DNA from 4 places in the Shewanella sp. KX20019 genome. Region 2 is predicted to be linked to each of the others. Evidence: predicted binding sites of a transcription regulator. Region 2 holds the regulator's gene; each other region holds the start of a gene.

Evidence for each region. The regulator sigma-54, encoded in region 2, starts transcription at its own class of promoters, with help from an activator protein. The targets are predictions, from matches to a motif close to GTTGGCACGNNNNTNGNNT.
Region 1: the regulator sigma-54 is predicted to act here: its motif matches at 3,071-3,089, upstream of JK628_RS00495 (formate dehydrogenase accessory sulfurtransferase FdhD).
Region 3: the regulator sigma-54 is predicted to act here: its motif matches at 2,125-2,143, upstream of flgB (flagellar basal body rod protein FlgB).
Region 4: the regulator sigma-54 is predicted to act here: its motif matches at 2,642-2,660, upstream of norV (anaerobic nitric oxide reductase flavorubredoxin).

What each region holds. Positions count from the first base shown of each region.
Region 1 covers NZ_CP068437.1:113,994-120,065, forward strand. The annotation lists gene rlmF (23S rRNA (adenine(1618)-N(6))-methyltransferase RlmF) at 1-739, shown strand, start outside; gene JK628_RS00485 (nuclear transport factor 2 family protein) at 853-1,224, shown strand; gene JK628_RS00490 (helix-turn-helix transcriptional regulator) at 1,241-2,146, opposite strand; gene JK628_RS00495 (formate dehydrogenase accessory sulfurtransferase FdhD) at 2,200-3,027, opposite strand; gene JK628_RS00500 (DUF3305 domain-containing protein) at 3,323-3,793, shown strand; gene JK628_RS00505 (DUF3306 domain-containing protein) at 3,790-4,419, shown strand; gene JK628_RS00510 (4Fe-4S binding protein) at 4,564-6,072, shown strand, end outside.
Region 2 covers NZ_CP068437.1:4,394,858-4,400,929, reverse strand. The annotation lists gene mgtE (magnesium transporter) at 1-16, opposite strand, end outside; gene JK628_RS19085 (HPr family phosphocarrier protein) at 103-378, opposite strand; gene rapZ (RNase adapter RapZ) at 365-1,219, opposite strand; gene ptsN (PTS IIA-like nitrogen regulatory protein PtsN) at 1,473-1,916, opposite strand; gene hpf (ribosome hibernation promoting factor) at 1,919-2,206, opposite strand; gene JK628_RS19065 (RNA polymerase factor sigma-54) at 2,237-3,748, opposite strand; gene lptB (LPS export ABC transporter ATP-binding protein) at 3,886-4,617, opposite strand; gene lptA (lipopolysaccharide transport periplasmic protein LptA) at 4,614-5,162, opposite strand; gene lptC (LPS export ABC transporter periplasmic protein LptC) at 5,221-5,778, opposite strand; gene kdsC (3-deoxy-manno-octulosonate-8-phosphatase KdsC) at 5,775-6,072, opposite strand, start outside.
Region 3 covers NZ_CP068437.1:1,796,545-1,802,616, reverse strand. The annotation lists gene flgE (flagellar hook protein FlgE) at 1-367, opposite strand, end outside; gene flgD (flagellar hook assembly protein FlgD) at 443-1,249, opposite strand; gene flgC (flagellar basal body rod protein FlgC) at 1,275-1,691, opposite strand; gene flgB (flagellar basal body rod protein FlgB) at 1,694-2,092, opposite strand; gene JK628_RS07880 (CheR family methyltransferase) at 2,311-3,144, opposite strand; gene JK628_RS07875 (chemotaxis protein CheV) at 3,285-4,205, opposite strand; gene flgA (flagellar basal body P-ring formation chaperone FlgA) at 4,490-5,203, shown strand; gene flgM (flagellar biosynthesis anti-sigma factor FlgM) at 5,280-5,597, shown strand; gene JK628_RS07860 (flagella synthesis protein FlgN) at 5,648-6,072, shown strand, end outside.
Region 4 covers NZ_CP068437.1:1,238,757-1,244,828, reverse strand. The annotation lists gene norW (NADH:flavorubredoxin reductase NorW) at 1-1,038, opposite strand, end outside; gene norV (anaerobic nitric oxide reductase flavorubredoxin) at 1,063-2,592, opposite strand; gene cspE (transcription antiterminator/RNA stability regulator CspE) at 3,282-3,494, opposite strand; gene JK628_RS05435 (ribosome recycling factor family protein) at 3,937-4,356, opposite strand; gene JK628_RS05430 (methyl-accepting chemotaxis protein) at 4,518-6,072, opposite strand, start outside.

The sequences.
Region 1 (6,072 bases), 1.0 Mb from region 2:
CATCCATCATGTGGCCGATCTACTTGCGGTTAAAAAATCGAACAAGAAGCGGGTACCTAAAGGTAAAAAAATTCGGGCGCTGGATATTGGCACCGGAGCGAATGTTATTTATCCGTTGCTTGGGATCCAATCTTATGGCTGGCAGTTTGTAGGTAGCGATGTTGACCCCATTTCAATCAGTAATGGCCAACAAATTTTTGCTAATAATCCTGAGTTGAGTAGCAAGTTTTCTTCTCGTTTACAATGCAATGCACAACAGGTGTTTCAGGGAATTATTGGCAAGGGTGACCGTTTTGACATCACGCTGTGTAACCCTCCATTTCATGCATCGCTTGCCGAAGCTAACGCCGGTACAACACGTAAGCTGACTAATCTTGCTGCTAACCGCGCGGCTAAATCTGGGCAGAAAAATACAGCCGCAGTGGCAACAAATGATGCTAGCGTGCTTAATTTTGGTGGCCAGAAAGCGGAACTTTGGTGTGACGGCGGTGAGAAGCAGTTTTTGAATAACATGATTACCGAAAGCCAACTCTTTGCTGAACAATGCTTGTGGTTCACGACCTTAGTCTCTAAGAAAGAGAACCTAAAGCCTGCCCAGGCATTGCTGCAAAAGGTCAAAGCCCGCGATGTTAAAGTGATTGATATGCACCAGGGTAACAAAATCACCCGTATCCTAGCTTGGACGTTTTTAACGCTCGAGCAGCAACAGTTATGGCTGCAATATCGTGAGCAGATTTAAGTGGCTAATGTGCTTTGTTATTCATATTACAATTAAACTGGCTGAGCGATTTCAATTTCTTCACAACTTGGCCTAGACTCATAGCAATGTGGTTGAGTTGATTGGACTTAGTTGTGAATTTTCAGTTAGAGCATCTGCTCATAGAGTTGGAATTATATCTGCAAAAACCTGAGGTAAGAGCATCTCGGGGGGAGCTAGAACGCCTTATTAGCGATGACTTTATGGAGTTTGCCGCCACGGGCTGCTGCTTTGGAAAAGCTGAAGTGCTCGCTCGATTACCGGATGAACGTGCACCGTACATTGAAACCAGCCATTTTGAGGTCCGCGAGTTAACTGATGGGCTTTGCCAGGTCCTCTATCGTGCTAAATTTAAAAAAGCCAATGACAACATCATCAGCTTTTCCATCCGAAGTTCATTTTGGCGTGGCCACCAAGAAGTATGGCAAATGGTGTTTCACCAAGGCACACCTTGTAAACCATTTTAACCTCAGATTGATAAACTTACTGTCCGTTCCAGAGTAATTTGCCACAATCGGTCAAGTCATAGCCACCTAAGGTTGCTGCTAATTGCTGTGTTTGTGGCTCGGCAAGTAGATTAAATAAACGTTGCAGCTGACGTCTGAAGTAAATTCCTTGCGGCATAACAAAATCAAAAGACTCTGTTACCAATGGCACAAAGCTTAAACCGCTTTCAAGTGCGACTGATTGGCAGCCGAAACCGATGTCTGCATCACTTCTAGCTATATACCCCGCCAGCTCTCGTTCGCTTTGCGCCACTAAACTCGAGTTTAATTGCTCAAATGTAGCCTCCTGCTTCATTAGCCACTGCTCCAAGTGTTGTTGGCTGCCAGCACCGGCTTGACGTGCAACCCAGCGCCAAGACTGTTGCGGTATTTTCTCCAGTTCTTGACAGCGATGATGCATATCAGGACGCATCATTAATCCTTGCTTACGGGTATAGCCATGCACCATCACCCACTGCTGGTGATTGGCGTAGCCTTGCAGTAAAGCGGGGTGACGCACAGACCGCTCATCAACACTGCCCCAATGCAAAGTACATACATCAGCATAACCACGAGACAGCAGATCCAGCCCCAAGCGAGAGCCAGTCGAGCTATAGCTGATGAGCTCACTTTTACCGACTTGTGACATCATGCGAGCGACCAGCATCGACAGCAAAGGATCATCACTACCAGTGATATGCATGCGATCTGAAAGCATACCACTGTGACAAGAATCCATGACCCAACGGTCGATTAATATTTTTGGAAAGAGCCACTTACCGGTGATTTTAGTCGCGGGAAGGATTCGGTCATTCGCCATGGAATAGACTTTTTTCTCATTGAGATCAAGATACTCAGAGACCTGTCTAGCACTCATGTAGATCAGTTCTGTTGGCTCAGTCATTTTCTATCCCTGTGGCGCAAAATTGAGTTGTTATTACTTGACTGCATGGCTGGTTAAATAGCATCAAATTCAATGTTTTCAGCACCGTTATAAATTAGAAAATGGCGGCCTTTCGCACGAGCGATCATGGTGATCCCCAATTGTTGTGCTAACTCTAGCCCCATTTGAGTGGCACCACTGCGAGAAAGCAAAACAGGGATCCCCATTTTGGCGACCTTAATCACCATCTCAGAGGTTAAACGCCCAGTGGTATAGAAAAGTTTGTTATGTCCGACGTCTTGATTAAGCCACATCTCGCCAGCAAGTGTATCCACCGCGTTGTGGCGACCGACATCTTCTACAAAACCTTTAATCTGGTCACCTTGGCACAAACCGCAACCGTGTACGGCACCAGCATTCTTATAAGTTTCATTATAGGCATTAATGTTCTTAAGTAAGCTATAGATAGTGCTCTGCTTAATTTGCGGCGCCTGGAGGTTGATTTCATCGAGACCAGCCATAAAACCGCCGTATACCGTTCCCTGACCACAGCCAGACGTGACTGTTTTTTCAGACAGCTTTTCATCTAAGTCTTCGGTTTTTTCACTTGTTAGAATAGCTGCTGAGTTGACGTCCCAATCGACAATGACAGACTCTAGCTTGCTCAGGTCAGAAATAAACCCCTGATTCTTAAGATAACCTAACGCGAGCGCTTCAGCCCTAGCACCCAATGTCATCAAGGTCACAATCGGGCGCCAGTTTAAATACACCGTGAGTGGGCGTTCGCAAGCAATAAACTTATCTACTTTCTCGCCCTTTTCATTTATTGCGGTTACGGCAATGGTAAGAGGAACTTCAATGTCGGTTTTGATTAAAGTTGGGTTGCTCTTGTTTGCTGTCATAAGACCCGTCATCAGTTATGAGAATTAAATTACAGCTATTTCTAAGCAATATCTGTACCTAACTTTATAGGGAGATAAAGTTAGTGGCAGATCACATTTATCGGCTTAGGGTCGCCCTTTTATGTCCCATCGCAGATTGCTATTTAGACAAAATGTCCTAGTCTTTGGGGGGATTAGTTGATCTAGTTCAAACTATTTTCACACAAGCATATGGCACACATATTGCTTTACTCAAGGAGTATTTATTTAGTTGGACTGCCATTTAGGCAGCCATCTCAGGCAAGACGGAGACTGAATGCAACATACCGAAAGCCAATGGCCAATGTACGTTTCTCTTAAGAAAATTGAGAAACAAGTCGGAAGATGGACCTCAGTACAGTGGGAAGTCGACCAAATTCTCCCTGCGACCCACGCCGCACCAGAAGGTGCAACACTCGTCTTGCTAGAACTGCATAAAGACGAACGCGGTAGCTACCGTATCAATATCGACATGGATAACGCCATGTTGTACATCGTTTGCGATGAAAACCTTGAAGGCGACTGGATCCCTGCCGCCTTATCTGCTGATCAAAATGTTGCCGCAGGCTGTTTAGAAGGTGATACCCCGGTACTGAATATCCCTATGCCACAAGCAATTGCTTGTTGGATTGAAGCGTTTATTACCCGTCATGGTGAAGTTGAAATCAGGGCTCATCGTCGTCAGAAACACGTTAACCGTCGCAAAAATGAAGGTCCAAGTACAAACCATTTAGCAGGTAACTCATGAGTGGTTTGCTGTCGCGTTGGAACCTACGTCGACAGAAAGTAGAGCAGGAAGCTGAAGCTGATATAGAAGCCCTCGAAGCTGCTGAGCAACAGCTGGTAACGGCAGATGAAGCATCGTCAGAGCAAACAGGCACAGCAGAGAGCCCGAGTGTTGAGGCCATAGAGCCTGGTGAGGATAAACTGCTCACAGCCGAAGATCTTCCTGATCCGGAAAAGATTGAAGTTGGCGGCAGTTTTGCCAGCTTTATGGGAGCCAATGTCGATCCAGCTGCAAAATCAGCAGCGTTAAAAGCCCTTTGGAAACAGCCTCATTATAGTGAAATTGATGGGCTACTTGATTACGCACTGGATTACAGTAATCAACCCAAGTTGTCCGCAAAAGTCTCTGCTGAATTGGCAAAAAAAGTATTCCGTTATGTCGTTGAAGAAAAAGATGATGAGGAGGAGAACGAAACCGAAGCAGTTTCAGAGCTCGAGTCAGATGAGATGACCGCCGCTGAAAATACTGTTGAAACTGAAGTTGTTAACGATACAAAACAGGTATCGGACATTTTGGACAGCGATGATGAAGAGTTGTCCCAAAATGAACCAGAACACCCAGGCGTCATAATAAACAAAGTTGTTTAACGTCAGTATAGAGTGTTTTTAATTCCACAATTTTGGTATGTGAATTGCTGTATTTAGTGTAAAGCTGGCGTTAACGATAAACGCATTAAATAAACAGCGAATACTAAGTATAGAAGCAGCCAAAGAACTGTTCAGGAACGCAATGTGAGCAATCGTGAAACACAAGTTGGACTCAAAGAGGTTCGACAACAGGTCCTTGCTGGAACACAGGTTATTCAAAACCTGATCCCACCGACTGTTAGTTATACCACCGAGGGCAATGTGCTCGTTATCGGGCCAGAAGATTTGGCGCGTTTAGCAGCCGACAAATTGTCCCACATGGGCAAGTGCGCCATTTTGGCTAACGAAGCCATCACTAGTCAAGATGAGGCACATCTAGAGCTCGTCATGACCGCAGCTGAAAATGTCGAGAGTTATTACAATAAACTCATCGAGGTAAAAGGTTTCTTGGGCCAGTTCCAAGTTAAGGTTGAACATGAAGAGGGTAGCGCGGACTTAAGTGTTGTTGCTATTCGTAAACCGCATTTTGATCTGATCCTTGATTTAAGCATGAGCCCGTGTATTAACCTTGAAATGCTACCGCCTGGCTATTTTTATGTTGGCCAAGATCAGGTCAAACTAGCCGAAGCACTTGAGCAGCTCCCCGGTCTTATTGGTGAGTTCGACAAGCCACGTTATGTAAAGGTCAATAGTGACATCTGTGCTCATAGCCGAAATGGTAATGAAGGTTGTAACCGCTGCTTGAATTTTTGCCCTGCAGATGCAATTGCCAGTGTTGAGAAAAAAATCGAAATCGATCCGTATCTTTGTCATGGTGCGGGTAGTTGTACTAACGCCTGCCCAACTGGTGCTATTAGTTACGACCTACCAACGCCGCAATCTATGCATACCTACCTCAATAAACTGGTGACACGTTTTCGTTCACAAGCGCAAGTCGCACCTGTGGTGCTATTCCACGATATTGGTAAAGGTGCAGAGCTGGTCACAGAGCAACTCGTTGGCGATATTATTCCTATTGAAATGGAAGAGATCACCGTCGCCAGTGTTGATCATTGGCTATCGTCTCTTGCATGGGGCGCTCGTCAAATTTTGATCCTAAATACAGATGCAACGGCACCTACGTTAACTCAAATGCTCAATAGCGAACTGGCATTAGCCAACGATATTCTTGATGAGATGGGGCAACCGCGTCGTATTAGCTTAATCGGCGAGCATCACTTAACTGAAGCCGGTGCAGATGAATTATCTGAGCTGCTAACGACCAGTGCTAGCTGGCCAGTGATTGTGCCAGCGGAATTTACGGCGACTACTAAGCGTGAAACGCTATATGAGGCAATCGATCACCTCAATGAGCAAGCGGCTTCAGTCGATACATGTTTGTCTCAGAGTAACATTCCTTACGGGCGAGTTAGCGTTAACACTGAGAGCTGCACCCTGTGTATGTCTTGTGTGGCAACCTGCCCAACTGGCGCCTTAACCGATGGCGGTGATCAGCCTGCACTACACTTTGTTGAGCAAGATTGTGTGCAATGTGGTTTATGTGAAGCGGGCTGCCCTGAGAAAGTCATCAGCTTAACGCCTCAGGTTAATTTAGATAAAGCTGCGCGTCAGGCGCGTCAAACCCTGCATGAGGAACCCCCGTTTGAATGTATT
Region 2 (6,072 bases):
AGACTTCAATCGGCATGGATCCCTCACAGGGTCGTTTAAAAGGCGGTTATCATAACGTAAGTAAAGGGGGATAAAGAACAATTATTATATCGAATTTATGGACTAGCTGTCTTCGTCGAATTTTGTATTAATCAAATGACATATGGCATCTAACGCTGCCTCAGCATCAGGGCCATTGGCGAGAAGCTGTATCGATTTACCGATCCCAGTTTCTAACATTAGTAAGCCTAGTACACTTACCGCTGAAGCTTGTTTTTCACCTTGAACAATAGTGATTTCAGCATCAAATTCTGACGCCAGAACCACCAACTTTGTCGCCGCTCTAGCATGCAGTCCGAGTTTATTACAAATGGTAACTTGCCGTTCAATCGTTGGCATTTTTTAACTCGCGGTGGCTGGCGGTAACTTTATGGCGGCCTTTTTTGAAGTGTTCAGCGAGCCGTTCGGTGACATAAACAGAGCGATGTTGACCACCGGTACAGCCAATGGCAATGGTGAGGTAACTACGGTTGTTACGCTCTAAATCAGGTAACCAAGTTTCGAGTAAGTTCTCAATTTGCCAGATAAACTTATTCACCAGAGGGTGTAGGTTTAAAAACTCCTGTACTGGCTTATCAAGCCCAGTCATGGGCCGAAGCTCTGGTTCCCAATGTGGGTTTGGCAAAAATCGAACATCAAACATAAAGTCGGCTTCTGTTGGCATACCATGTTTAAAGCCAAAAGATTCAAACTTAATCATCAGTTCTTTATTTATATTGCCCAATAAAATTTCACGAACTTGGTCGTTGAGATCATAAATATTTAGATTTGAGGTATCAATATAGTGGTCAACTATTTTCGCCAGAGGTTCAAGCTGGCGGCCTTCAAGCTGAATCGCTTCTTTCAATGAAATATTGGCATGAGACAAAGGGTGCAGGCGACGGGTCTCGTTATAGCGCTTGAGTAGCACTTCATCACTAGAGTTTAAAAAGAAACTGAGTAACTCCACCCCTTCAGGCAAGTGGGTTAAATGTTTTGTCAGTTCATTCTCTTTCTCTGGCATGTTGCGGATATCAACACTAATGGCGACTAATTCTGAGTTCCCCGAAAGTTGCTCAAGCAGAGTTCCCATCATTGGCAAGGGGAGGTTATCGACGCAATAATAGCCGAGATCTTCTAGCATCCTTAGCAGTACTGATTTTCCTGAGCCTGAACGACCAGAGACTAGAACGAGTTTCATCTTTTGAATACCTGATAAAAGTTAGAATATATGTGTTATAGATGTATACGAGATGTACAATGGTATAGATTAACTTTTTTCCGGCTTAAAGCAAGAGCTTAGGCTAGTTGGAAAGAACATTTCATATTGTTGTAATATACCCATCCTACTTGAAGATGCTCTTTTCAGCATGTCGATAAGTGGCTTGGGTATAAATACTTAGGTCTTTAAATAACCCTATTATATATCGATTATTTAAGGACCTAAATATTAGCTATTGTGTGATTAAGTCATATAGCTCTGATTCACTATTGCTTTTTCTTAGCTGCTTAACGATCGCTTTGTCGTTGAGTTTTTCTGCCATCGAAGACAGTGTTGCTAAGTGTTGTTTACATTGCTCCGCAGGCACCAATAGGGCAAACAGTATATCGACCGGCTGTTTATCTATCGAGTCAAAAGAGATCGGTGTTTCACATTTTATTAATATGCCCAGTGGATGGTCAATATTAGCCAATCTCCCGTGAGGGATTGCAATACCGTTGCCTATACCTGTGCTACCCATTTTTTCGCGAGCCAACAGGCTTTCGAAAATCTCTTGTGAAGAAAGGGTTGGGTACTGGACAGCGGCAATATCGCTGATTAACTCCAGTACCTTTTTCTTACTGCCCGGTGTGGCACAGGTAGTGCATTCCGGCTGCAGGATGGTGCGTAATTCCATCGTTAGTGTTTGGTCAGCTTCTCTTTGTGTTTAATAACCTGACGATCTAATTTATCGATCAGGGAGTCTATTGCGGCGTACATGTCCGCATGTTCCGAAGTGGCAAATACTTCACCTTTTTTTAGGTGAATTCGAGCTTCGGCAATCTGTTGCATTTTTTCAACGTTCAATATGACGTGCACATTATTGATCTGATCGAAATGACGTTCAAGCTTTGTAAATTTCTCTTCAACATAACTACGTAGTGACGCAGTGATTTCAACATGATGCCCAGTAAGGTTAATTTGCATAGAAAGATTCCTCCAAGTGCCTAATTTGAGTTATAAACTCTTGCGTTGGTTTGAGGGCGGAATTAGCATTGCTTCGCGGTATTTCGCGATAGTACGTCGAGCAACTTTAATCCCTTGTTCTGCCAAAAGCTGCGCCATTTTGCTGTCGCTTAATGGTTTCTTTTGGTTTTCAGCTGCGACTAACTTCTTAATAAACGCTCTAATTGCTGTTGATGAGCACTCTCCACCGTCATCTGTGCCAACATGACTTGAGAAGAAATACTTTAATTCGAAAATACCTCTAGGGGTATGCATATACTTTTGCGTGGTCACCCTTGAAATTGTCGACTCATGCATCTCTACGGCTTCGGCAATGTCGTTGAGTACCATAGGCTTCATGGCTTCTTCACCATATTCAAAAAAGCCCTGCTGGAACTTTACAATACAGTTAGAGACTTTAAGCAGAGTTTCATTGCGACTTTCAATGCTTTTAATAAACCATTTAGCTTCTTGTAGATGACCACGAATAAATTGGCCATCGGCTTGGCTTTTGGTACTGCGAGCCATCGAAGCATAATGCTGATTGACGTTGATTTTTGGCATGTAGTCGGGGTTTAATTCCACCACCCAGCGGCCTTTCTTTTTCGCCACTGAAACGTCGGGGATGACATATTCATCTTTACTACGCGTCACCGCCAGACCCGGCCTTGGGTTCAAGGTTTGAATAAGGCTGATAGCGTCGCGCAGATCATCCTCTTTGAGCTTGGTCTTACGCATCAATTGCCTAAAGTCGCGTCCGGCAATCAAATCTAAGTAATCTTTAATGAGCAGGCGAGCATTATCTATGTGCGGGGTTGTTTCGGCATATTGAGCCAATTGGATTAGTAGACATTCACTTAGATCTCTTGCTGCAACACCGATAGGGTCAAAATGTTGCACGCGTTTGAGCACGGCTTCCACTTCATCTAGCTCGATCTCTGGATCGCCCATCGCTTCAAGAATGTCGTCACAATTCTGAGTCAAATAACCACGTTCGTCGACGGCATCAATAATCGCGGTGGCAATCGCCAGGTCATTGTCAGAGAAGGGCGTTAAATTTTTCTGCCATTCAAGGTGTTCGTACAAACCTTCAGTGGTTTCACCTTGAAAGGGCATGTCATCATCACGCATGCCACCTGAGCTGGAGTTGGAAGAAACGGTATAGACTTCATCCCAAGTGGTATCCATTGGCAGTTCATCTGGCATCGAATCTTGCGTTAATGCATCTGAGGTATCTACCGCGGCACTATCTTGTTGTGGGTCAACATCAGCGCTAGCACTGTAGTCGTTGTCGCCATCAGACTCTGAATAGCTGTCAGAATCGGTCGTGGTTCTATCTTCGTTACTGACAGGTTCGCCGTCGGATTGCTCTTCATCTAATTCAAGCAGTGGATTAGATTCTAATGCTTGCTGGATCTCTTGTTGCAGCTCCAAAGAGGACAGTTGTAGCAGGCGAATAGCCTGCTGTAACTGTGGAGTCATGGTGAGCTGCTGACCCATTTTGAGCTGGAGTGACGCTTTCATCTTACCGCTATTCCCTACACTGTAATTAAACGTTGAAGCTCGTTGACTTGAAGAAGAGAGTTTAAAGGCTCAACACTTTGATTGTATTAACATACTTTATTAGTGCTACACAATTCAATGCTCATACTGTGGATTAACTATAGCCTGAATTGTTCACCTAAGTACACAGCTCGAACTTGCTGATTGTCTAAGATTTCGGCAGGCGTGCCTTCTGCAATTAGATTTCCGTGACTTACGATATAAGCATGCTCACAAACGTCCAATGTTTCACGGACATTGTGATCGGTTATCAACACGCCTAGCCCGCGGCTTTTTAACTGCTCAATAATCTTTTTAATATCGATAACCGATATTGGATCAACCCCGGCAAAAGGTTCATCAAGTAGAATAAATTTTGGATTTGCTGCCAATGCCCGTGCTATTTCAACTCTGCGTCGTTCACCCCCTGATAACGCCATACCTTGGCTATCACGGATATGGGTGATATGAAACTCTTCGAGAAGGTTTTCCAGCTGCTCTTCACGCTGCTCGTTATCAATATCACTGCGAGTCTGTAGTACCGCCATGATGTTGTCACGCACTGAGAGCTTTCTAAAAATGCTGGCTTCTTGTGGCAAGTAGCCAATGCCTTTACGTGCTCGAAGGTGCATTGGATCTAAGGTTAAATCATCATCATCGATAAAGATTTGCCCCTTGTCACTCTGTACCAAACCAACAACCATATAAAACGTTGTGGTTTTTCCTGCACCGTTTGGACCTAATAGCCCAACAATTTGTCCTGTTTTTACCGTTAAGCTCACATCTTGAACAACGGCTCGGCTCTTATAGCTTTTTGCTAAGTTGCGGGCGGTCAGCGTTTTTTGGATCATTGCTGCTCCTGCTTTTCAATGGGCTCGACTGGCGTTTCAGGAGTCTCTTCTTGATAAGCTTCTGGTTGGATGATAGTGATGACGCGATCATCACCTTGACCGGTACTTTCTGCGACTAATTGCTGTAGTCCAATATTGTATTTAATGCGATTGCCGGTGACTTGGCTACCCTCTTGCTCCAATGTGGCGTTACCTAATAAGGTTAGTGTTCTGGTTGCCAACTCATAGCGGATCTCTTTGGCACTTGCTGTCGCAGGGCGGCCATCTTCCATTATTTGAGTATAAGTTGCAGGGTTACCTGTTGCCACGAGCGTTTTGCCTGAGCCCGCCTCTTTGGAGAAAACCCGTAATTCATCAGCGTTCATTTTAATTGAACCTTGAGTGACTTCTACCGGACCAAAAAAGATCACTTGATTGTTTTTGATATCAGCTTCTTGGCGAGCAGCGGCAATTTCGACCTTCTGCTTTAAGTCATCGACTGCAGCATAGCTACTAACGCTGAGTAGGCACAATAGACCTGCAAGTATTGTTTGGTTGTATTTCATAACGTCCTTCTACTCCGCTATTGGGTTGCTAGCATGAGTGAGTATGTTTTTTAAGTGCTTATTTAGCATCGTAGATCCCTTCGACTTCACTGAGTAACTTTACACTTTGGGCATTCAGATCAGCATAAAGGCCAGTCCCCTGGATCACAAATTCATTGCCAGTAACGTGAATGATTTCATCAGAGGTCATTATCATCGTATTGAGATCAAGTTCTAAATAGGAGGTCGACAATGTTTGGATCGGCTCCTCTGGGCTAATAGAGTCGATAATAACATTGTTTTCCAATGAGACCTTGCCGGTTAAATTATTATGACTACCCTTGGTCGCTCTTAATCGCCACTGGGCTTGACCATCATCAGGGTAGATCAAATAAACAGGATCGGTGAAGTAGGTCATACTGGCTTCTTCAAAGTGTTCCATGTGCTTGGCGGTGACCTTACTATTAACTAGGCCCGCTTCATTGTATTCAGTGCTGCGCAGGTCGTTGATGATATAGTTAGGGCGTTCGCTTACATCAATGTCTAACGTTGGATCGCTTTTCTTGGACTGCACTTGCCAATAAAGGATAAGGGCTGTACCAAATAAAGCAATAATCGCTAGCGTGACGCGATTCATATGCTCATCCCGTGAGCAGACTCAAACTTACCTTGGCTAAGCAACAGTAAATCTGTGAGCTCTCGAAGGGCGCCGTGACCCCCTTTAATGTGGGTTGTCATCAAAGCATGCTGCTTAACATAGGGGTGACCATCGGCGACACAAACCGATAAACCTACCTCTTTCATTACGGGAAGATCAACCATATCATCACCGATATAGGCAACCTCGCTTGGGCTGACATTGTAAAGTGCTAACAGCTCATTATAGGGGGCCAGCTTATTATCTACGCCTTGGTAGATATGGGTGACGCCG
Region 3 (6,072 bases), 2.6 Mb from region 2:
TACCGGCAGAATCGACCATGTAGTTGTTCGAATCAAACTTGAATGCACCCGCACGAGTGAAGGAGTGATCTTGTGAGCCAATTTCTGAAGAGGTTACGAAGAAACCGCCACCGTTAATCGCCATATCAAGTGAGTTATTGGTAAATTGTAAACTGCCTTGATGGAACTGTTGTGCCACTTGGCTAGTAGCTACACCACCGCCGACTGTGGTCTTGCTGTTGGCAAAAATAGAGCTGGCGTAAACATCAGCAAACTCGGCACGTGATTCTTTAAAACCTGTGGTGTTGACGTTAGCGATATTGTTTGCAGTTGTATTTAGGTCTTTTTGCGCAGACGATATACCGCTCAGAGCAATGTTAAATGACATAATTCACCTCAATCCTTGTTCAATTCGTTTTAGGAGAGACTTTATCCGTCTCTCTTATTAATATCTGTCGTACGTTTACGATTCTGAAACTGCTAACACGTCACTAATCTTAATGCCGCCAACACCGCGCAAGTTCAAAATTGCGCCAGTAGCTGCTGTGCCTAACGACACACTTGTCACGTGAGCATAAGTTGAAACGGGTAACTCTTCACTCTTACCATCGACTTTACCGGTCACTTTAAGGGTGTAACTCCCTTCAGCGACGGGCTCGCCATTTTTACCCATGCCGTCCCACGTGATATCAACATTTCCACCTGCACTGCCATCCACTTGAAAAGTCGATACCAACTGGCCGGTTTCATCTTCCACTCTCACGGTTAAATCTTTAATCGTTTCAGGCGTACTGACGATGCCTTTTATGTTCGGCTCTTCAGCTGAGATATAACCGGTATCGGATGGAATAAGTACTTTCTGCCCAACGAGTCCAGATGCCTGCAGTGCTTGGCTTGATGTCGTTAGCGCGTTGAGGTTAACAATCTCTTCGTTAAGCTTGCTAATACCATCAACGGTAGAAAACGAGGCCATCTGCTGGATCATTTGATCATTGTCGACTGGTTTAAACGGGTCTTGCATCGATAACTGTTGACTCAATAACGAGAAGAAATCTTCTTGAGATAGATCCTGACTATTCGCTTCAGGTATTGAATCCTCTACCGGCAAGCGCAAACTGTCTAAAAATGGATTCCCCGTTGTAGTCGTCTGCTCTGTCGACGCACTACTTTGTGTTGTCGTTTGCGACGAAGCTTGCGGCGTAACAGTGCTAGCCTGCTGTGGCTGGGCTGTTGTCGATTGCGTGTTATTGAGCGGGTTAATTAGGCTCAAAATTTACCTCCAGCTTTCACTGAGTTTATTTACCAATTCTAAGAGTTTGCTGAAGCATCGATTTTGCAGCTTCAGTCACTTGTACATTCATTTGATATGAGCGAGAGGCAGAGATCATATTGGCCATCTCCTCCATCACATTGACATTGGGTTTATAGATAAAACCTTCGGTGTCTGCCATAGGATGACCTGGCGAGTATTCTTTATTTAGCGGTAAGTCGCTTTCAACGATGCCCTTAACCGCAACTGATTGTGAGGCACTTTGATGCTGTTGTGCCTTGCTCATTTCAGCTTCAAAAATAGGATGACGAGCACGATAAGTCTCGCCAACGCTGCTTGATACTGAATCTGCGTTGGCAATGTTACTGGCCGTAGTATTTAGTCTGACCGATTGCGCAGACATACCCGAACCTGCGACGTTAAAGATATTAAATAAACTCATAATTAATCGCCTCTAATCGCTTTTTTCATACCTGAGAACTTACCGTCGAGAAAACCGAGCGACATTTGATACTCTAGGGCATTTTGCATAAATGCAGATTGCTCCTGCTGGATGTCGACCGTGTTACCGTCACCGGTGTCGGGCTGATTCGGCACACGGTAGCCCACATTCTGTTGCGATAAGGCAGCCAAATCGAAGTGTTTAGCATCGCTCTTTGCCATGGCTAAACCCGACTGACGTGACTGAGCTGAGTTCATCGCTTTGGCAAAGTCTACATCGCGAGATTTGTAGTTTGGTGTATCGGCATTGGCAATATTTGAAGATAGGACTTCTGCACGTTGGGAGCGTACGCCCAATGTGTATTGATGAACCCCTAATGCTTTATCAAAACTAATCGCCATAAAATTGCCTCCTCAGCTTGGTATCTGAAATAAAGCAATTGGTGTGCCAAATTAGTCTAAAAGAATGAAAATAGACGTTTTAGCTGAGGATTAGCGATATTGAGGGCGGGTTTAGACGGATAAAAAGGGTGTCAAAATTGCGTTAACTGCACTTCAACACCCTACATACCACCCCACTTAAAGATGCTCGCTTCAGTTAAGATGGGGATAAAGCAGGTTTAGACTTTCTTCTGGTAATAGATCCCCGGATTACAACGCACCATATCAAACTCATCAGATAGACCGGCGATAGACTCTGACGCACCAAGGAACAGGATCCCTTTAGGGTTCAGTGCGGCAGCAAATTGCCGCAAGATTTTCCGCTTTGCCTCTGGGGAGAAATAGATCAATACATTGCGGCAAAAAATAATATCGAACTTACCGAGCAAGGTATAACTTTCGAGCAAGTTATGCGCTCTAAAGTTAACCAATTGCTTTACATTATTTTTAACCACCATATTACCGGAGGGTAAGGCATCAAAAAACTGACGTTTGCGTTCATCAGATAAGCCACGACCTAACGCTAGGTTGTCATACTCTGCTTTTTTACAGCGTTCAAGCATCGACGGAGACAGATCCGTCGCCAATATGCCGGCACCGCTGGGCAGTGTCCCGGGTTTACGCTGTTGATACTCGAGAATGGTCATGCCTAAAGAGTATGGCTCTTGCCCAGATGAACACGCTGCAGACCATATTTTTACCGGCCGACCAAGTCGACTGTAATTTGGCAAAATGGAATTAAACAGCAATTCGAACGGATAACGATCTCGAAACCACAGCGTCTCGTTAGTCGTCATGGCATCAATGACTTCGGTGCGAAGTTGACGCTCTGTGGGCTTCATTGAATGCTTAACGACATCCGATAGAGAGGGCAGATTATATTTCCCCATAAGCGGTGCTAATCTACTACGCACCAGATATTGTTTGTTCTCACCTAGCACAATACCGCTGTGCTGCTCTAGAAAGAGCCTGAACTGATGGTACTCGTTTTCAGCAAGTGATTTATTTGGCACGCTAACATCCTAAATATCTATAAAACAAGCCGCATAAAAGGCGCGGCTTTACCACAATCGCTGGGTTATACATTAGCCATCTAGGAAACACAAGCAAGACTTGGTTCCCTCTGGCTTGGCATTGCAGCATAAACCAGCTTTTATAGACTTAAGTGCTTGTTTACAGCGGCTGCTAACTCATCAGGATTAAATTTAGCAATAAAATCATTAGCGCCAACTTTCTGCACCATCGCTTGGTTAAATACGCCACTAAGCGAAGTATGTAACACCACTTTTATGTTTCTAAGCTTAGGATCATCGCGTATTTCAGCCGTTAAGGTATACCCATCCATTTCAGGCATTTCAATGTCTGAAATAATCAGTGGGATTTCAGTCGCCACATCGTCAAGCTCCGCCGCCATTGCCCGTAATTTATCTAACGCCTCTTTACCATCTTTGGCGGTATCAATTTGCAGATCAAGAGAGGATAACGCACGAATAATCTGTTTGCGGGCAACCGATGAGTCATCGATGACCATAATGTGATAATGGCGCTCTCTATCAATGGTTAGCTTATCATCCAACTCTTTACTAATGTTGGTATTGACTGGTGAGATCTCATCGAGGATCTTCTCAACATCCAAGATCTCCACTAACTCATTTTCTATCTCTGTTACAGCCGTTAAATATGAGCCACGACCCGACCCTTGTGGCGGTGGCATGATGGCTTCCCAGTTCATATTGATAATACGCTCAACTGAACTCACCAAGAAACCTTGCACACTACGGTTGTACTCAGAAATGATAATGAAGCTGCTCTCAAGGTTCTCAATTGGGCGGCCGCCAGTTGCTGCGCTCAAATCGATCACTGAAATGGTCATGCCGCGCACATGCGCTATTCCACGCACACTAGAGTTGAGCCTAGGCAAGCTGGTTAATGGAGGGCATTGCAGCACCTCCTTGACCTTAAATACGTTAATGCCGAATCGTTGACGTCCATTAAGTTTAAATAACAATAACTCAAGTCGGTTTTGTCCAACCAACTGTGTTCGCTTATTTACTGATTCAAGAATGTTCGACATGAAAATTTGCCTTGTACTTATTTTTATCGATTAATCTAAAAGATTAAATGTAATTTTAGTTAACGCTTATTACGTTGATTTTGCGCATCAATGCTGCCAATACACTTCAATATAATGCTACCTCTACATTTAGGCATGCTACTTGCTTAGTTAGCACTATCTGATTCTAACGTTGCGACATCAGTCAACTTTATGACGCCCAACGATTTAATGAGTTCGCTACCAACATTCTACAATTAACACGACTTAGGTGCATTCTAGCGAATCAAGCTGGTGTATTCATTATGAAAATAAATTTTGGGCTACTTTTTACCGTACTTTGTTTCCCCGTTACCGCTAGCGCCAATGCGAATCAAGTTGCGAGTGTTCCCTCTTTATCGACCATTTCTCGGTTAGCTATAGCGGCAGTTGAAGAAAAAATAGAAGCTCCTGAAAAAGCAAAGATTAATATCACTCCCCAAAGCTTAGATACTCGTGTCAGCTTACCTAATTGCTTTCTTCCGATAAAAGCAGAGATAGCCAGCGATCGTGCAATAAGGCGTAACAATACAGTAAAAATAAGCTGTGACAGCCCAGACTTAAGCTATCCATGGCAGATATTTTTATCAGTGAGAGTCGACATTCTTTACCCTGTGGTGGTAGCTAAAGCAACATTAGGCCCAGGAGATCTGATCTCACGTAGCGATGTTGCCATTGACTATGTGGAGCAAACCACGCTCAGAGGTCAACAATTTGACCAACTAAGCGAAGTGGTCGGCGCCCGTCTTAAACGTCGAGTCGCACCTCAGCAACCTATTTTTAATAATCATCTGTGTATTGTTTGTAAGGGAGACACAGTGTCGATATTTGCCAAGTCTGAAAACTTCGAGATAAAAACCGTTGGAGAAGCCCTACACGATGGTAATTTAGGCGATAAGATACGGATTAAGAACAGTCATTCACACAAAACCTTAAACGCAAAAGTCACCGCAGTTGGCCAAGTTGAAGTAAGAATGTAAAATAAGATTAAAGTTAACAGCTATCGCGCCGATAGCATGTGTAAGAAAGTCTCTTTATTCAATGTTGGATACCAAAATGGCTATGGATATTAAACAAGTAAATAGCGCTGCTACTACGCGCATAAACAGTGGTAACACAGGTAAAGGTGCCGCAACGCAAAGCGCTCCGGCAGCTCCAGTGCAAACAGCGGGTGCACAAAAAGCCGACTCAGTGTCGATTACGCCGCAGGCTCAACAGCTGCAAAACGTGCAAACTAAGATGGCCGACATGCCAGATATTGACCAAAAGAAAGTTGATGAGATTAAAGCAGCGATTGCTGAAGGTCGTTACAAAATCGATCCAGAAAAGCTTGCAACTAATATCGCAAACTTCGAGAATGAACTTAGCGATTAACACTAATGTCGCCGCAAGCAGCGGATTAAGGCAGAAAAGATAAGGCCATTATGACAAATTTATCTCATCTATTGAGCTCACAGCATACCGTGTTGACTGAGCTTAAAGCCGTTATTAGCCAAGAAAAACAGGCGCTACAGTCGCAAGATGCAGACACATTGCTGTCACTTGCCAGTACTAAAGCGACGTTACTAGATAGCTTAAAACATAACGATGAGATGATAGCCACACAGCCTGATAAAAGTATATTAGAGACCGATGCCACATTATCTCAGCAAGTTAGCGAAGCAAAATCTTTGCTCGCAGAGTGCCAACAGCTCAATGCTGAGAACGAGTCTTTAATAGAATTGAGCTTAGCCAGCTTGAATCGCTTCTCTCAAGCACTACAGGTCAGTCGTAATTCCGCCAGCCTCACCTATGATGGTAAAGGCCGTACCTCTAGCATCTCAAGCTTAGGGAATAATTTAAGAGCTTA
Region 4 (6,072 bases), 2.2 Mb from region 2:
GCCATGTTTATCAAAAGCCACTCTCCATGAGGAATCAGTATTAAACCTACCACCCACTTGGATTGGATATGTCGGTGTTTTTACTTTAACCATCATTGGCGGGAAGCTCAACTGCGATAATTGCCCCAATAACTGCTTTGCCAGTGCATTGGCACTGAGGATTATAGGTTGAAGGTAAGCCATGACTCTGCCATTAATCTCGGCGCAGTCCCCTAATGCATACACATTATTGGCAGATGTTTTAAGTTGCGCATCAACCACAATGCCGTGTTTGACCTCAATTCCTGCTTGCAGCGCTAACAGCGTGTTCGGACGCAAACCTGCAGCTGAAATAACGCAATCAACATCAAACACCTTACCAGCCTTGGTGCTCACCACAAACGCTTGCTCAGCCGCGAATGATTCTATTGTTGTCACATAGTCATTGAGTTCGAGTGTCATTCCACCGTCACGCAGTGGCTGCTCCAGCTTCAATGAGACAAAGTCGGGTGCGACATTGGCAAGCAAGCGGCTATTAGGCTCTACAACTATCACCTCTTTACCACTGGTTTGCAGATCCATCGCCAATTCAACACCAATCAAGCCACCGCCCATAATCAAGATGCGGTCAGCCTGTTTTATCTCTAATTGCGAGCGACGGTACTCTGATAAACTGTTCAATGTAACAATCTTTGCTGCGCAATCTCCTTTAACCGGAGGAATAAAGGCACTCGCCCCAGTGGCAAAAACCAGTTTAGAGTAAGCATAAGAATCGCCATTGGCATAGAGACATTGTGCCTGCGTATCGACTCGCTCTACCGGAGTATTGGCCAGTAACTCAACCTGATACTGGGCGGCAAAGTCAGCACCTGATAGCAAGATCAATGCATCTGCATCTTGTTGCTTTGAAAATACATGACTCAGATCTGGCTTGTTATACTCATCGCCGTCATCGGCCGTAAAGACCTGAATAGCTACAGTGCTATCTTGCCTACGGATATTTTTTATCAATTGATATGCGGCGAAACCACTACCAATAATTACAATCGGTGCTGTCATTACTACTTCCTCTAAATACGCCAACTAAACCTTGTGTTCAATAAACACGTCTTTGCCTAAGTTACACTCAGGACAGAGAAAATAAGCAGGAACATCAGACCATACCGTTCCAGGCTCAATATCTTGGTTTGGCTCTCCTTTTACGGGGTCATAAACCCAATTACACACGGTACAGATCATACGTTGGCAACCAGACTGATGAGCAGCTACATTGTCATTAGTCGCTCCAACAGGTACTGATTGTTGAGCCACTACTTGCTCAACAACATCGCTATTTTCCACAACTGGAGCAGGCGTAGCCGCCAGTTTCTTTGCTATCGCGTTAATTGGATTAATCGCTGCAGTAGCTGTTAAAGGGTGCAGAGCCCACAGTTTAGCAATTTGACGACCATGGTCACGACATTCGCGCATCGCATTACCATCTGGTCGCCACTTGGTTTTCAAGCCAATCGCAGTTTCAAAACCGGCGTCCATTAAGCGAGTGTTGATACGGTCGACTGCGCCACCATTCCAGCCATAACTGCCAAATGCAGCCGCTTTCTTGCCTCTAAATCTGAGTCCGGTGATCTCCTCCAGCATGCCTGCAATTTTGGGCATCATCACATTGTTCATCGTCGACGAACCAACCAAGACACCTTTTGAGCGGAAGGTATGCGAAAGGATTTCGTTCTTATCATGCTTAGAAACGTTGAACACCTTAACCGCAACAGCAGGATCGACGTCGTGTATGCCTTGAGCAATGGCATCTGCCATCATCCGAGTATTGTTCGACATTGAGTCGTAGAAGATAGTGATTTTGTCCTCTTGATAGCTATCAGCCCACTCGAGATATTGCTGAATGATCTGCGTTGGGTTATCACGCCATACAATACCGTGCGCAGTCGCAATCATATCCACCGGTAAATTAAAACTTAAGACTTCATGGATCTTAGCCGTGACAAGACTGCTAAAGGGCGTAAGGATATTTGCGTAATAACGTAGGCACTGCTCTTTAAGCTCATTTTGATCGACTTCATCGTTAAACAGATGTTCATCGCAGTAATGCTGACCAAATGCATCATTACTGAATAAAACCGCGTCTTCTGTCATGTAGGTCATCATGCTGTCAGGCCAATGCAACATTGGCGCTTCGATGAAAATCAGTTGCTTACCGTTACCAATATCCACACTGTCACCGGTTTTGACTATGTTGAAATTCCACTCAGGGTGATGGTGATGACCCACAATAGAATCAACCGCCGCTTCGGTACAATAGATGGGCGTCCCCGGGATTTTCGCCAGCAATGCAGATAAAGCGCCAGAGTGATCTTCTTCCGCGTGATTCATCACAATAAAGTCGATGCTGTTGAGATCAATTTCCATCTCTAGGTTTTGAACAAACTGATGACTAAAGCGGTGATCAACGGTATCTATCAATACCGTCTTTTGTTCACGAATGAGGTAGCTGTTGTAACTAGTACCTCTGGTCATTTTATATTCTGTACCATGGAAGTCCTGAACTTCCCAATCTCGTTGACCGACCCAATGAATATTGTTTTTTACATGAATTGTCATTTGCTACCGCCTAAAATATTAAATAAGTTTTAATTTCTAAGCTGAGTATTAGCACTAACCATGCCAAAAACGTAATCCATTGAAACTGAGTCATAAAGGAGAACCCGCCTGAAAATCAATGTCAAAATAACAATGTCGCACAGTGTCTTAAAGACACATAGGCAGTCATAAAGACAGCTCAAATAATAGTCATAATGACTTACTTAAAAGAATGCTAGCTATTAAAAATAGTGTCCGACTAGGTAGCACTGACTAATACCAATTGCATTAGGTATTTAATCAATTCAGAAGCGCTCAAGCTTTTCAATTCAAGGCGCATTGACGACAGAATGGTTATTCCCTTATGAGCCAATGCAAAGCAGAAGTGGAATGCGTGAGCGCTTCCCGTAGGGTGGGTTTCAAATCACTGTAGGCAATTGGCAGAACTGGAAAGTGAATTCGTTGATAAAGGTACACGCAGACATTGATAGCCTAGATAAAACGCTGGCCGACGGCTCGAATGTTGTGTTGTAGATAGTGAATCAGACACTAATAACCGTTCAATTAGTGGAAGGTAAAAATTTATCTCCCCTAAACGCAAAAAAGCGAACCATAAGGTTCGCTTTTTTTAATAATTGAAGAGAATTTAACTTCTCTTTAATTATTTAAAGTGATTCAAATAGCTATTAACTATTTGAATCGACTTTCAACTAGATAGCAACTACGTTAGCTGCTTGTGGGCCTTTTTGGCCTTGCTCTAGGTCGAAAGAAACTTTTTGGCCTTCAGCAAGAGTCTTGAAACCTTCTGAAGTGATAGCGCGGAAATGTACGAATACGTCAGCGCCGCCATTGTCTTGAGTAATGAAGCCAAAACCTTTGTCTTCGTTAAACCATTTTACGATACCAGTAGTTGAATTAGACATTTTATGTCCCTTATATAGTTGAGAATTAATAAATCTATCGCGAAAGTGCGATGTGCTGAGAGCCTGAATTATTAAATGTTACGATGAAGCTAAGGGAAACACAGATGATACAACGATAACGCAGAATCTGAAGCTTTTCTTTTACTTGATGTTTCATTAATAACTCTGTATGCCAGAGCAAGGCGTACTTTACAGCACTTTGAGATATTGTAAAGGTTTAATTTATGTAAAAAGATGTCGTAGCCGTAAAATTGTAACGCCATATGGAATAAAACAGATACTGTAGCGACCCGCTGCACCATTAAAAACACTTAAAATCAGTAGCTTGCAACTAGAACATTAAGGGGTATTTTCGTTCCGCAACATAGTCTGCCATGCTGAGGCTTGTTTTTTTGTTAACTTCTACTTTGAACAAGATCCCCTGATTCAACTTGGAATGGCGCTACCAAAGATCGGCATCAAAGCGTGCTGTTCTGGCCTCGCTCATGCGGCAATCGGTGATGTGCACCAATTCGGCCAAGGTGATGTTGGGGTTTTCACTAATAAGGCGAGCAAGCTTTTCTGCTAGCGGTTCCAGCTTATCTGCATGACCAAGCAATGCCGTTTCAATCTTTTTGATAAGATAATGAAACTCACCATTAGCCCCTACCTCCCGTTGCCCAGTTTTGATTGACTCAGCTCTCAAATCCCTTGCAAACGATTGAATGTCGATAGCCTCACCAGAGAGTTGCCAATTTCTAGAGCGACGCACCCGCTTAAGCTCACAATGATACTGCGCAGCAAACACTTTAGCACTATTGACGGTTTCCCTACCTATTCGATGAATAAGGGAGGGAAGTGAGATGATAATGGCTTCATTCATGGCTGTATTACGGATCAATTACTCTGAAGCTATTTAATCATTAACTGTCCGCAGATCCCACAGTTCCTACTCAAAGAAATGATAACGGTTCACCTCTGCATACATTGTAGTGATCCGCCAACCTTCCTAAAACCATGGTTTATCAACCTGTCCGTCGAAGATTAAACTAACTTAAATTTACTCACCAATATACTAAGCTGCTCGTTGGCTGCTGAAAGGTTTCGGGTACTCTGCGCTGTATGCTGACCATTTTGCAATAATTCAACAGCCATCGCTTCAATGGCGTGCATATTTCGGCTTATCTCTGCAGTAACCGTACTTTGCTGCTCAGAAGCGGTTGCTATTTGCCCGCCTAAATCATTTATCTCTATAATAGAGTCGGTCATTGCATCTAGGCTAGTGGTGACGAGAGAGGTGTTTTCAGCCACGGTTTGGCAGCTGTTTTTGGTTTCGTTCATCACTTTTTCAGCCCTGCTAGCATCACTGCGTAGCGTAGATAAGATCTGCTCGATTTGAGTCGTACTCGATTGTGTACGCGAAGCCAGCGAACGCACTTCATCGGCGACGACCGCAAAGCCCCTTCCCTGCTCTCCCGCTCGAGCCGCTTCGATAGCCGCATTCAGTGCCAGCAGATTAGTTTGATCGGCGATCTCCTTAATAACCCCGAGCACGGATACAATTTTATTGGTGTTTTCACTCATAGTATGAATACTGCTGGTTGCTGAGTTCATTTCCTCAACCAGTGATATAACGCTGTTTGAGGCTTCGACTACGGTTAATTTCGACGCTTTTGCTTCTTCGTTGGCCTGCTGGGTACTCAACGCCGTGTTAACTGCACTTTTAGCGACTGCATCTGCCGATGCATGCATCTGATTAATCGCTGTTACCGCCAGTTCAGTCTCTGAACTATGATTATTGAGCGCTAAGCTATTACGCTCCGACTGGTTATCGAGTTGTATTATCCCTTCGGTTATCTTGTGCGAAGATTGCGATATATCCAGCATCATGTCATGTAAATAGCCAATGAAACGATTAACCGAATGGCCTATGTCGCCAAGTTCATCATGACTAACAATCTCTAACCGAGAAGTCAGATCTGCATCACCTGTGGATAAGGCTTCAATGCGCTTTTTCAACACCACCATGTCAGCAATGATCTTGTTTAATAGATAAACACAACAGCTAAGCGCAACGATAATAAGCAAACTTGTTAATGCAATACTTTGATAAATTTTACTGTCAAAGATCTCTCGAGTCCCGGCTGTTAAGCCCTGTTTAATCGAGGTCACATTTGATTCATAGGTGCCAGTTCCGATCACCCAACCCCACTCAGGTAAAATATTCCTGACGTAAACAATCTGAGTTTGAGTTGTATTGGTTGCAGCTTCAAAAATTGAAAGCGTTAAAAAGGCATCAGATTGACTGCCTAAAGCTTGCTTCACCTTAGCTGAGTTTGCTGTAAGTTGGCCAATTTTCTCTTTTTCAGAGTGAGCCAGAATTTTACCATCCGTATCCTGTATCCAAAACTTACCCTTGTCTCCAAATTTGGCTGCCATCACCGTCTGCAGCGCCGCGGTGATCTTATCTTGTTTTAAGGTGCTGATGTATTCACCCGTAGCGATCACTAGATTAAGAGGTTCAAAATAAAATGAGGCAGAGAGCTTTTCTTCGACCTGAGCTGTCGATGGATTTGAGAAAAAATAGCTACTGAAGCCT